DNA from 3 places in the Pseudomonas sp. TUM25319 genome. Region 1 is predicted to be linked to each of the others. Evidence: riboswitches for the same ligand, from Rfam matches in the RefSeq annotation. Region 1 holds a riboswitch; each other region holds the start of a gene.
What was found. A riboswitch is a leader RNA that binds a small molecule or an ion and turns the genes downstream of it on or off. The one in region 1 is predicted to bind cobalamin.
Positions count from the first base shown of each region.

Region 1 (3,898 bases):
CGTTGCGCTTGAGGTCGATGCTGGCCAGGCCAGCGAGGGCGGAAACGGGCAGGTCATGGGCCTGCAGGGTCTGCCGCAGCAGTCTGGCCAGAGCACTGGCCGAATTGCCGCGACGGCAGCCCAGCCCGGCGAACAGCGGGGTTACGCCGGGTGTAACGGTCATCAGGCCGCCTGGCGACGGTACAGCCAGGCGCTGATCAGGCCCAGGGCGACCCAGAACGCGGCGTTGGTCAGCAGCGAAGCGACGATGAACTGCGACTCCAGGGCCTCCGGTGCCAGGCTCTCATGCACTTCAGGTTGCGGCGCGCCGATCACGTGGGGGAGGACCAGCAGCACCAGGCCTACGGCCTTGAGCAGCCAGTTGCCGGCGAACACGATCAGGGCCAGGCCCACGGCGGTGGCGGCGGCAGTGCCGACCCACCAGTACTGACGCAGGGCCAGGTCGGCGGCGGCGGTGCCGGGCAGTTCGGGCGGCAGGCCGAGGTTCGGTGCCAGGCAGAACACGGCGAAACCGCCCAGGCCCCAGAGGGCGCCGGTGGCCACGCGTCCCGGGCTGCGGAGGGTGTACATGGCGGCGAGCAGCAGGGCAAAGCCCACCGCGACCACCAGGTTGCCACCGGTGGTGGACAGCACGCGCTGCCAGCCATCTTCCGGCGACCAGGCTTCGGCGTCGTGGTGATGTTCTTCAGTGGCGGCGGCGCCGGCATGCTCGTGTTCGTGAGCGGCCGGGGCGGCGGTTTCATAGGTTTCCGCCTGGAGGATCAGCGGCGACACCCAGAAGCTCTGCAACAGGGTCAACAGCAGGGCGGCCAGCAGGCCGGCGAAGCCTGCGGTGCGGGCAATGCGCATGAACATTCGGGCAGGCCTCAGTGGCAGGGGAAGGCGGCGCTGTGGCGGGTGTCGTGAGCGGCGTTATGCACCGCTTCGATGTGCGAGAACCCGGCGAAGTAGACCAGGCACAGGCCCAGTACCGAGGCGCTTACGGCGGCGACGATACGCTGGCTGAGGGTGACGGGTGTGGCGATGGAAGGACGGGCTGTGGTGATCGGCATGGCGCTTTCCTCTTGGTGTTATCGGCAACAGGCAAGCGCGAAGAACCCCTGACCGGACTCGCCCAGGAGTTGCAACGTCGCCCGCCCACCGCAGGTTTGGTCAATGCTGGTCTGGGCCGGTCTCCGGGCTGGCGAGGGTGGATGAACAACTCCAACCGTGGCGTCACCTTCCCATGCCGAACTGCTGGCACAGTGGATCAGACGCTTTCCTCGCTTACCGTTGCGGGGGCAGCACCGGCTTTTACCGGTTTCCCGTTTCACCTTTTGTAATAAAAAAGGCACCCAAACGAATCGCGCTAGGAAATCACGCGCGTTGACATCCGTCAATACAGCGGTTGACCGACTTCCGGGCACTGCGTAGCCTTGCCGATTCGAGGTTCTTCGGCGCGGGCCGGAGCTAGGTTCTGTACGAAAAGTCTTGAGACGAAGGTCAGGCAAGGCGAAAACAGCCGAGGAAGCGGAGTTGACTGGTTGTCAATGAGCATTCCGAGGCTGTTTTCAACGCAGCATCACCGAGTATCAAGGCTTTTCGTACAGAACCGAAGAGGGGAACGCGGTGCGCCTTTATTGGCCAGGCCGCGGCTGCCCCCGCAACTGTAGGCGCTGCCAGCATCGACACAGCCACTGCCCAGACGGCGGGAAGGCGTCGGTGACGCCCTGAAGGGCACAGCGCGAGCCAGGAGACCTGCCTCGTACAGTTTCCGACATTCAACCGGGCGGGGTGATCCGGTGGCGAACGCGCCCAGGCCAGACGGCCTGCGGCTCCCGTCCCGCATGCCCGCCATCCTGCCAAGGGCATCCGACATGAAAACACTGGCCAAACTCCCCGTCACCATCGTCACCGGCTTCCTCGGTTCGGGCAAAACCACCCTGCTGCGGCACATGCTGGACAACGCCCAGGGCCGCCGCATCGCGGTGATCGTCAACGAGTTCGGCGAGCTGGGCATCGACGGCGAGATCCTCAAACAATGCAGCATCGGCTGCACCGAGGAAGAGGCCAGCGGCCGTGTCTACGAGCTGGCCAACGGCTGCCTGTGCTGCACCGTCCAGGAAGAGTTCTTCCCGGTGATGCGCGAACTGGTGGCCCGTCGCGGCGATCTCGACCATATCCTGATCGAAACCAGCGGCCTGGCGCTGCCCAAGCCTCTGGTACAAGCCTTCCAGTGGCCGGAAATCCGCAATGCCTGCACCGTCGACGCGGTCATCACCGTGGTCGACAGCCCGGCCGTGGCCGCCGGCACCTTCGCCGCCTTCCCCGAGCAGGTGGACGCCCAGCGTAAGCTGGACCCGAACCTGGACCACGAATCGCCGCTGCACGAGCTGTTCGCCGACCAACTGGCCAGCGCCGACCTGGTGGTGCTGAACAAGGCCGACCTGATCGCCGCCGACGCCCTGGCTGCGGTGCGTGCCGAAGTGGCCGAAGAGCTGCCGCCTGCGGTGAAGGTGATCGAGGCGAGCAAAGGCGTGTTGCCACTGGACGTGCTGCTGGGCCTGGGCGCCGAGTCCGAAGCTCATATCGATGGCCGGCGCACCCACCACGACAGCCACCATGATGACGACGACCACGACGATCACGATCACGACGCCTTCGATTCCATCTCCCTGGAACTGCCGGAAGCCGACGAAGCCCTGCTGCTGGACGCCCTGACCCAACTGGTGGTGGATACCGGCATCCTGCGGGTCAAGGGCTTCGCCGCCATTCCCGGCAAGCCGATGCGTCTGCTGATCCAGGGCGTGGGCACCCGCTTCGACAAGCACTTCGACCGCGCCTGGCGCGCCGACGAACCGCGGGTCACGCGCCTGGTGCTGATCGGCCAGGAACTGGAGGCCGAGGTCCTGCAAGCCCGTCTGCGCTCGGCCCTGGGCGCCTGATCCATGCACCTGCTGCGGACCCAGCCCGGTGGTTTCGTACCGGACGACAGCATTGCCGACCTCGGGCAGACACCTGCCGAGCTGGTGATCCTTTGCAGTGGTGATTCGCACCTGGCGCTGCTGGCCGAAACCGCCCGGCAGTTGCCGGGCGATTACCCCAGCCTGCGCCTGGCCAACCCCATGCAGGTACAGAACCATGCCTCGGTAGACCTTTACGTTGACCAGGTGCTGCGCCACGCCAAGGTGATCCTGGTGTCGCTGCATGGCGGCATCGGTTACTGGCGCTACGGCGTCGAGCAACTGGTGGAACTGGCCGCCCGTGGCGTGAAGCTGATCCTGGTGCCGGGCGACGACCGTCCGGACCCGGAGCTGAGCAGTCTGGGCAGCGTGACGGGCGAACACGCCGAACGGCTCTGGCACTTCCTGCGCCAGGGCGGCAAGGCCAACGCCCTGAATCTGTTCAACTGCCTGGCCAGTCTGTGGCTGGGTCGCGATTACGCCTGGGACGAACCTCGGCAATTGCCGCGTACCAGCCTTTACCACCCCGATCATGCCGAACCCGGACTGGCGCACTGGCGTGCCGACTGGCAAGCCGGCCAGCCGGTGGTGCCGCTGCTGTTCTACCGCTCGCACCTGCAGGCGGCCAACACCGGCTTCGTCGACGTGTTCTGCGAGCGTCTGGCCGGTGCCGGGCTCAATCCCTTGCCGATCGCCGTAGCCAGCCTCAAGGAAGCCGGTTGCCTGGCCCAGGTCGAAGACTGGCTGGACGAAACCGGCGCTGCGCTGATCCTCAATACCACCGGCTTCGCCCAGTCCAGCCCGGAACAGCCGCACCTGCGCCCGTTCCGCCGTGACATCCCGGTGTTGCAGGCGATCTGCGCCCAGGACAACCAGCCGGGCTGGGAGGCCAGCGAACAGGGCCTCGGCGCCCGGGACCTGGCGATGCACATCGCCTTGCCGGAGCTGGACGGGCG
Region 1 covers NZ_CM150751.1:4,135,661-4,139,558, reverse strand. Annotated here, with positions in the region: gene AC05QJ_RS19095 (cobalamin biosynthesis protein) at 1-163, opposite strand, end outside; gene AC05QJ_RS19090 (CbtA family protein) at 163-855, opposite strand; gene AC05QJ_RS19085 (CbtB domain-containing protein) at 867-1,052, opposite strand; cobalamin riboswitch at 1,150-1,353, opposite strand; cobalamin riboswitch at 1,559-1,759, shown strand; gene cobW (cobalamin biosynthesis protein CobW) at 1,857-2,924, shown strand; gene cobN (cobaltochelatase subunit CobN) at 2,928-3,898, shown strand, end outside.

Region 2 (3,898 bases), 1.3 Mb from region 1:
GCGCCGCGTTCGCATTCGTCGCGCTGCTTCTTGCTCTGGAAATCCTGCAGGGTCACCAGTTCGGCTTGCCAGAGGGCGCTGGAGAGAATCCCGAGGTTGCTCCGGGCGCTTTGCCAATACGGGCCTTCGTTGTCGCCGAGGACCTGGTTGAAGCGCTCGATGCACTCGCCCCAGCGCTCCAGCGCCGGGCGCAGGAATTCCAGGCTGGGGTTGTTGATGATCAGGCCTTGCATGCTGCTCTCCTTCGTAATTGTTGTACGAGCTACAGCGGGAAAAGCGTGGCACTTTGATATCACTGCGCAGAGTGTGGCACAAGACGACAGAAACGCCATCGAACGCGCCGTACAGGGCGCCTTTCATTGACGCTCCGGATGCAACCCTCTAACCTTCGCGACTTGTTTCAGGTGCTCTGTGGCCCGCCGGCCGACAGGGTGAAACAGGGAAGCCGGTGAGCGCGTCAGGCACGCGTCATTCCGGCGCTGCCCCCGCAACGGTAAATGAGTCAAGGCTGCGCATGGCCACTGGGTGTCGTCACCCGGGAAGGCGCCCGGCCAGGGTTTCGCTACCCGCTCATGAGCCCGGAGACCGGCCTGCGACAGTTCAACGGCATCACGGAGGGTGATGCGCGGTTTTCCGGGCGACGCCGCCTGGCTTCTGCGCGTGTTCCGTGTGCCACCATCCCTTATCTGTCGCCACTGGCCGTTGATTTCGGTCCAGCCTGGGCCGACAGTGGCTCGCGGAGATCCCGATGACCGAATCCACCGAACGTGACGAACGCCACCTGGCGCGCATGCAGCGCAAGAAGGCGGTGATCGACGAGCGTATCGCCAATGCCCCCAACGAATGCGGCCTGCTGCTGGTGCTCAGCGGCAACGGCAAGGGCAAGAGCAGTTCGGCGTTCGGCATGCTTGCCCGGGCCATGGGCCACGGCATGCAGTGCGGCGTGGTGCAGTTCATCAAGGGCCGCAATGCCACCGGCGAAGAGCTGTTCTTCCGTCGCTTCCCCGAGCAGGTGCGCTACCACGTGATGGGCGAGGGCTTTACCTGGGAAACCCAGGACCGCCAGCGCGACATCGCCGCCGCCGAAGCGGCCTGGGCGGTGTCCCGGCAACTGCTGCAGGATCCGGCCATCGGCTTCGTGGTCCTCGACGAACTGAACATTGCCCTCAAGCACGGTTATCTGGATCTCGACCAGGTGCTCGCCGACCTGCAGGCGCGTCCGCCGATGCAGCACGTGATCGTCACCGGCCGCGGCGCCAAGGACGACATGATCGAACTGGCCGACACCGTCACCGAAATGGGCATGATCAAGCACGCCTTCCAGGCCGGTATCCGGGCGCAGAAGGGCGTCGAACTATGAGCGACACCCGGCATTGCCCGGCGGTGCTGATCGCCGCGCCGGCCTCCGGCCAGGGCAAGACCACCGTCACCGCCGCCCTGGCGCGCCTGCATCGCAACCAGGGGCGCGAGGTGCGGGTGTTCAAGTGCGGCCCTGATTTCCTTGACCCGATGATTCTCGAGCGCGCCAGCGGCGCGCCGGTGTATCAGCTCGACCTGTGGATGGTCGGCGCCGAAGAAAGCCGTCGCCTGCTCTGGGAGGCGGCCGCCGAAGCCGACCTGATCCTGATCGAGGGCGTGATGGGGCTGTTCGACGGTACGCCGTCCAGCGCCGACCTGGCCCGCCATTTTGGCGTACCGGTGCTGGCAGTGATCGACGGCACTGCCATGGCCCAGACCTTCGGCGCCCTGGCCCTTGGCTTGGCGCGCTATCAGCCGGACCTGCCGTTTGCCGGTGTGCTGGCCAACCGTGTCGGCTCGCTGCGCCATGCGCAACTGCTGGAAGGCAGCCTGACCGAAGGGCTGCGCTGGTACGGTGGACTGTCGCGGGAAACCGCTATCGAACTGCCGAGCCGGCATCTGGGGCTGGTCCAGGCCAGCGAGCTGACTGACCTCGACCTGCGTCTCGATGCCGCCGCCAAGGCCCTCGGCGACAGTTGCCAGTCGTCGCTGCCGCCCCCGGTGGCCTTTGCCGCGCCCGAGCCGGTCGCCACCGAGCGCCGCTTGCAGGGCGTGCGCATCGCGGTGGCCCGTGACGAAGCCTTCGCCTTCACCTATGGCGCCAACCTCGATCTGCTGCGGGCCATGGGCGCGGAGCTGAGCTTCTTCTCGCCGATTCATGACGGTGCGATTCCCGAGGCCGACAGCCTGTACTTGCCCGGTGGCTATCCGGAGCTGCATCACCATGCCCTCGCGGGCAATGCCCCGATGCTGGCCGCCATCCGCGCCCACCACCAGGCTGGTAAGCCGTTGCTGGCCGAGTGTGGCGGCATGCTGTACCTGCTCGAGGCCCTCACCGACGTCGCTGGCGAGCGCGCCGAGCTGGCCGGCCTGCTGGCGGGCGAAGCGGTGATGCAGAAGCGCCTCGCGGCCCTGGCCTTGCAGGCCGTGGAACTGCCGGAAGGCACGTTGCGTGGGCACACCTATCACCACTCCCTGACCAGTACCGAGCTGGAGCCGGTCGCCCGCGGGCAGAGCCCCAACGGCGGACGCGGTGCGGAAGCGGTGTACCGCATCGGCCGGCTGACCGCCTCCTACGTGCATTTCTACTTTCCGTCCAACCCTGATGCGACGGCGGCGCTGCTGGCGCCATGAGCGATCACGCCTACAGCCCGGCCGAACGCGCGGCGATCTACCGCGCCATCGGCGAGCGCCGCGACATGCGCCACTTCAGCGGTGGTGAAGTCGCCCCCGAACTGCTGGCGCGCTTGCTGGAAGCGGCTCATCAGGCGCCCAGTGTCGGCCTGATGCAGCCCTGGCGTTTTATCCGTATCACCCGCCGCGAGCTGCGCCAGCGCATCCAGGCGCTGGTGGAAGACGAGCGCCTGCGCACCGCCGAAGCACTGGGCCAGCGTTCCGACGAATTCATGAAGCTCAAGGTCGAGGGCATCAACGACTGCGCCGAAGTGCTGGTAGCCGCCCTGATGGACAAGCGCGAACCGCATATCTTCGGCCGTCGCACCCTGCCGGAGATGGACCTGGCCTCGCTGTCCTGCGCCATCCAGAACCTGTGGCTGGCCGCCCGCGCCGAAGGGCTGGGCATGGGCTGGGTATCGCTGTTCGATCCCGAAGCGCTCGCCGACCTGCTGGGCATGCCGGCGGGGGCCAAGCCGCTGGCGATCCTCTGCCTGGGACCGGTGCACGCGTTCTACCCGGCGCCGATGCTGGCGCTGGAAGGCTGGACCACGCCGCGACCGCTGGCGGACATGCTGTTTGCCAATCAATGGGGAGAAACCGAATGAGTGTGGCCTTGCTGACCGTTGCCGGCGTGGCGCTGGATGCGCTGCTGGGCGAACCACGGCGCGGGCATCCGCTGGTGGCCTTCGGCAACATGGCCGGGCGCCTGGAGCAGCGGTTCAACGCCGGTGGGCGGGGCTGGCGCAGCCATGGCGTCACCGCCTGGTTCCTCGCCGTGGTGCCCTTGACCCTGCTGGTCACGGCCTTGTCCTGGCTGCCGTACATCGGTTGGCTGGTGGAAATTCTTGCGCTGTATTGCGCCCTCGGCCTGCGCAGCCTCGGCGAGCACGTGCAGCCGGTGGCCGATGCGCTGCGCGGTGGCGATCTGGAAGAGGCCCGCAAGCGCGTCGGCTATCTGGTCAGCCGGCAGACCCGCGAACTGGACGAGACCGCCGTCGCTCGCGCCGCCACCGAATCGGTGCTGGAGAACGGCAGCGACGCGGTGTTTGCCGCGCTGTTCTGGTTTGTCGTGGCTGGCGCACCGGGTGTGGTGCTCTATCGCCTGAGCAACACGTTGGATGCCATGTGGGGCTACCGCAATGAACGTTTCGAGCGCTTTGGCTGGGCCGCGGCACGGATCGACGATGTCCTCAACTACATTCCC
Region 2 covers NZ_CM150751.1:5,462,597-5,466,494, reverse strand. Annotated here, with positions in the region: gene AC05QJ_RS24680 (hypothetical protein) at 1-233, opposite strand, end outside; cobalamin riboswitch at 386-608, shown strand; gene cobO (cob(I)yrinic acid a,c-diamide adenosyltransferase) at 749-1,360, shown strand; gene AC05QJ_RS24670 (cobyrinate a,c-diamide synthase) at 1,357-2,652, shown strand; gene bluB (5,6-dimethylbenzimidazole synthase) at 2,649-3,299, shown strand; gene cbiB (adenosylcobinamide-phosphate synthase CbiB) at 3,296-3,898, shown strand, end outside.
Region 2: another riboswitch for cobalamin. It lies ahead of cobO (cob(I)yrinic acid a,c-diamide adenosyltransferase); the one in region 1 lies ahead of AC05QJ_RS19085 (CbtB domain-containing protein).

Region 3 (3,898 bases), 1.1 Mb from region 1:
CCAGCGCGGCAGGATGCGCCAGCTCTACCTGGCGGCCCAACTGGAACTGCTCGATGACGCCTGAGACGGGCCTGGTGCAGTGGCTGGCCGACGACGCGGCGCCGGTCAGCCTGGTGTGCTTTCACTGCGCCGGCGGCAGTGCACAGGGGTTCTTCCCGTGGAAAAAAGCCGTGGCCGGCCGCTGCGAACTGTATGCGGTGGAACTGCCCGGCCGTACCCGGCGACTGCGCGAGCCCTTCGCCCGCTCGCTGGCGGAGCTGGCCGGGCACTTCGCCGAGCAGTGCCAGCGGCTGCCGGACAAACCGCTGGTGCTGTTCGGCCACAGCCTGGGGGCCCTGCTCGCCTACGAAACCGCCCGCCACCTGCTGGCCGCGGGCGCCCGGCGACCCTCGCGGCTGCTGGTGGCGTCACGGCAAAGCCCGGACTGGCTGCCAGTCTGCGCCGGCCTGCCGCCGCTGACCGACCGCGCCCTGCGCGACTACCTCGCCGACCTCGCCGGCACGCCCAGGGAAGTGCTGGACAACCCGGCGATGATGGACCTCACCGTACCGATCCTGCAGGCCGACCTTGAACTGATCCTCGACTACCGCCATCGGTACCAGCAGCCGCTGGAGATCCCCGTGGTGGCTTTCGGGGCGCTGGAGGACCGCCAGGTGAGCTACGAGTCGCTGCTGGCCTGGCGTCGGGTCAGCGGTGCCGGGTTCTCCCTGCGCATGAGCGACGGCGGGCACTTTGCGGTGATGGGGCAAATCGAAAGCGTGCTGCGGGCCCTGGGCTGACGCCCGGGGCTGGCCCTGCGCCGCTCTATCCCGTACCATCGCGCCCCGCCGGTTTCCGAAAGGAATTAATAGGGAATCCGTGCGCGCCGCCCACCGGCGCGAAAACGGAACTGCCCCCGCAACTGTAGGCGCCGAGCCTGCTCCTCATCGAACGCCACTGGGCCACGCCCGGGAAGGCTGGAGCAGTGCCAGGACGCGCCAGTCAGGAGACCTGCCGGCCAGCAGCATCACAAACCCACCGGCGGGGTGTCCGGAAAGGGCATCCCGTCTGCGCACGGCAACCGTCTTCACGGCTGCCCGGCGTGCGTCCGCGTGTTTTTCCGGGGTGTGTTTTCCAGACCTGTGCCGTGTCACCGCACACGTTCGAATGGAGATCGCATCCGCATGTCACCGTCCCGTCTCGCCCTAGCCCTGCTCGCCAGCCTCGGCCTGAACCACGCCGCTGTCGCCGCGCCTACCCAGTACCCGCTCACCGTGGACAACTGCGGCATGAAGCTGACCTTCGACCAGGCGCCCGCCCGCGCCGTGACCATCGGCCAGTCCGGTACCGAGATGTTCTATGCCCTGGGCCTGGAACAGAAGCTGGCCGGCACCTCGCTGTGGTTCAGCGATGTCCCCGAACGCTTCAAGGCGCAGAACGCGAAGGTCGAGCGTCTGGCCGACAACGACCCCAGCTTCGAGGCGGTGATCGGCAAGCGGCCCGGCCTGGTGGCGGTGCAGTTCGAGTGGATGGTCGGACCGCAAGGCGTGGTCGGCACCCGCGAGCAGTTCGCCGACCTCAAGGTGCCGACCTACCTGATGCCGTCCGACTGCGAAGGCAAGGACAACCTCAGCGGCGCCGACGGCACCCGCCTGCAACCGTTCCAGATCGACAGCCTGTACAAGAGCATCGAGCAACTGGCGCAGATCATGGACGTGAGCGAGCGCGGCGATGCCGTGGTCAACGACCTCAAGGCGCGTCTGGCCAAGGTCACCGCCAGCGCCGGCCAGCGCCGCGAAGAAAACCAGTCGGCGGTGTTCTGGTTCTCCAGCGCCGACCTCGACATCGACCCCTACGTGGCCGGGCGCAAGGGTATTCCCGACTTCATGCTCAACACCCTGGGCATGCGTAACGTCATCGAGTCCGATGAGGAATGGCCGACCGTGGGCTGGGAAACCATCGCCAAGGCCAACCCGACCTTCCTGGTGATCGCCCGCATGGACCGCCGCCGCTTCCCCGCCGACGATTACCTGAAGAAACTCGAGTTCCTCAAGAACGATCCGGTCACCCGCAACATGGACGCAGTGAAAAACGACCGCATCGTCATCATCGACGCCAACTCGATGCAGGCCAGCCTGACCCTGATCGATGGCATCGAAGCCCTGGCCGCCGCCAGCCAGAAGGCCCGTTGATGCTCCACGCCCTTGCCCGTCTCGCCCTGCGCTCGCTGGGCCATGCACTGTGGGTCGGCGCCCTGCTGGCCCTGGCGGTGATCGCCGCGGCCAGCATCGGCGAAACGCGCCTCGGGCTGTCCGTGGTGCTGGACGTGCTGGGCAACAAGTTGTGGAGTGCCGGGCATCTGCTCGACCCCATCGACGAAGGCATCATCTGGAACTATCGCCTGCCCCGCGCCCTGGTGGCCGGCGCCTGCGGGGCCGGTCTGGCCATGGCCGGCGTGGTATTGCAGGCGCTGCTGCGCAACCCGCTGGCCGACCCCTACCTGCTGGGGATTTCCGCCGGAGCGTCCACAGGCGCGGTGCTGGTGGCGATCATCGGGGTCGGCGCCGGAGCCTTGTCGATGTCCGCCGGCGCGTTCGTCGGCGCCCTCGCCGCCTTCGCCCTGGTGGCGCTGCTGGCCCGGGGCGCACGGGGAGCCGGCAGTGCCGGACAGATCATCCTCGCCGGTATCGCCGGTTCGCAGTTGTTCAACGCCCTCACCTCGTTCCTGATCACCGCCTCGGCCAGCGCCGAACAGGCCCGCGGCCTGATGTTCTGGCTGCTGGGCAACCTCAGCGGAGTGCGCTGGCCGGCGGTGTGGCTGGCGCTGCCGGTGGTGCTGGCAGGCTTGCTGCTGTGCCTGTGGCACCGCCGCGCACTGGACGCCTTCACCTTCGGCAGCGATGCCGCGGCGGCGCTGGGCATTCCGGTGCGCCGGGTACAGGTGCTGCTGGTGACCTGCTCGGCGCTGATGACCGCCGTGCTGGTCTCCCTCGTCGGCTCCATCGGCTTCGTCGGCCTGGTGATTCCCCATGCCGTGCGCCTGCTCGCCGGCCCGCGGCACACCCGCCTGCTACCGCTGAGCGCACTGTGCGGGGCATTGTTCCTGATCGCCGCCGATGTGCTGTCGCGCACCCTGCTCAAGGGGCAGGTGCTGCCCATCGGCGTGATCACAGCGCTGGTCGGCGCACCGGTGTTCGCCCTGATCCTGATCCGGGGGCAGCGCCTGCGATGAACGCCTTCAACGATGCGCAACGCTGTGCCGCCCTCGCCTGCAACGGCCTGGGCTATCGGATCAAGGACACGCCGCTGCTGGCGGAAGTGAGCTTGCAGGCGGTTCCCGGCGAAACCCTCGGCATCGTCGGCCCCAACGGTTCGGGCAAATCCACCCTGCTGCGGCTGCTGGCCGGTCTGCTCAAACCTTGCGCCGGTGAGGTACTGCTCAACGCGCAACCGCTGTCGCGCCTGCGCCGCAGCGACATCGCCCGGCAACTGGCGGTGGTGGAACAACAGGCCAGCACCGATGACGCCATCAGCGTGCGCGACGCCGTGGAACTGGGCCGCACGCCTTGGCTGTCGGCGCTGTCACCGTGGAACGCAGCCGACGATGCCATCGTCGCCGACGCTCTACGGGCGGTGGGCATGCAGCACCTGGCGACACGAGCCTGGCACAGCCTGTCCGGCGGCGAGCGCCAGCGCGTGCACATCGCCCGCGCCCTGGCCCAGCAGCCGCGCGTGCTGCTGCTGGACGAGCCGACCAACCACCTGGATATCCAGCAGCAACTGAGCATCCTGCACCTGGTGCGGGCACTGCCGGTGACCACCCTGATCGCCCTGCACGACCTCAACCAGGCCCTGGACTGCGACCGCCTGGCAGTCATGCAGCAGGGCCGGCTGGTGGCCCTCGGACCGCCGCTGGAGG
Region 3 covers NZ_CM150751.1:2,997,414-3,001,311, reverse strand. Annotated here, with positions in the region: gene AC05QJ_RS14135 (fatty acyl-AMP ligase) at 1-64, shown strand, start outside; gene AC05QJ_RS14130 (thioesterase II family protein) at 54-779, shown strand; cobalamin riboswitch at 812-1,012, shown strand; gene AC05QJ_RS14125 (ABC transporter substrate-binding protein) at 1,164-2,171, shown strand; gene AC05QJ_RS14120 (FecCD family ABC transporter permease) at 2,171-3,211, shown strand; gene AC05QJ_RS14115 (ABC transporter ATP-binding protein) at 3,208-3,898, shown strand, end outside.
Region 3: another riboswitch for cobalamin. It lies ahead of AC05QJ_RS14125 (ABC transporter substrate-binding protein); the one in region 1 lies ahead of AC05QJ_RS19085 (CbtB domain-containing protein).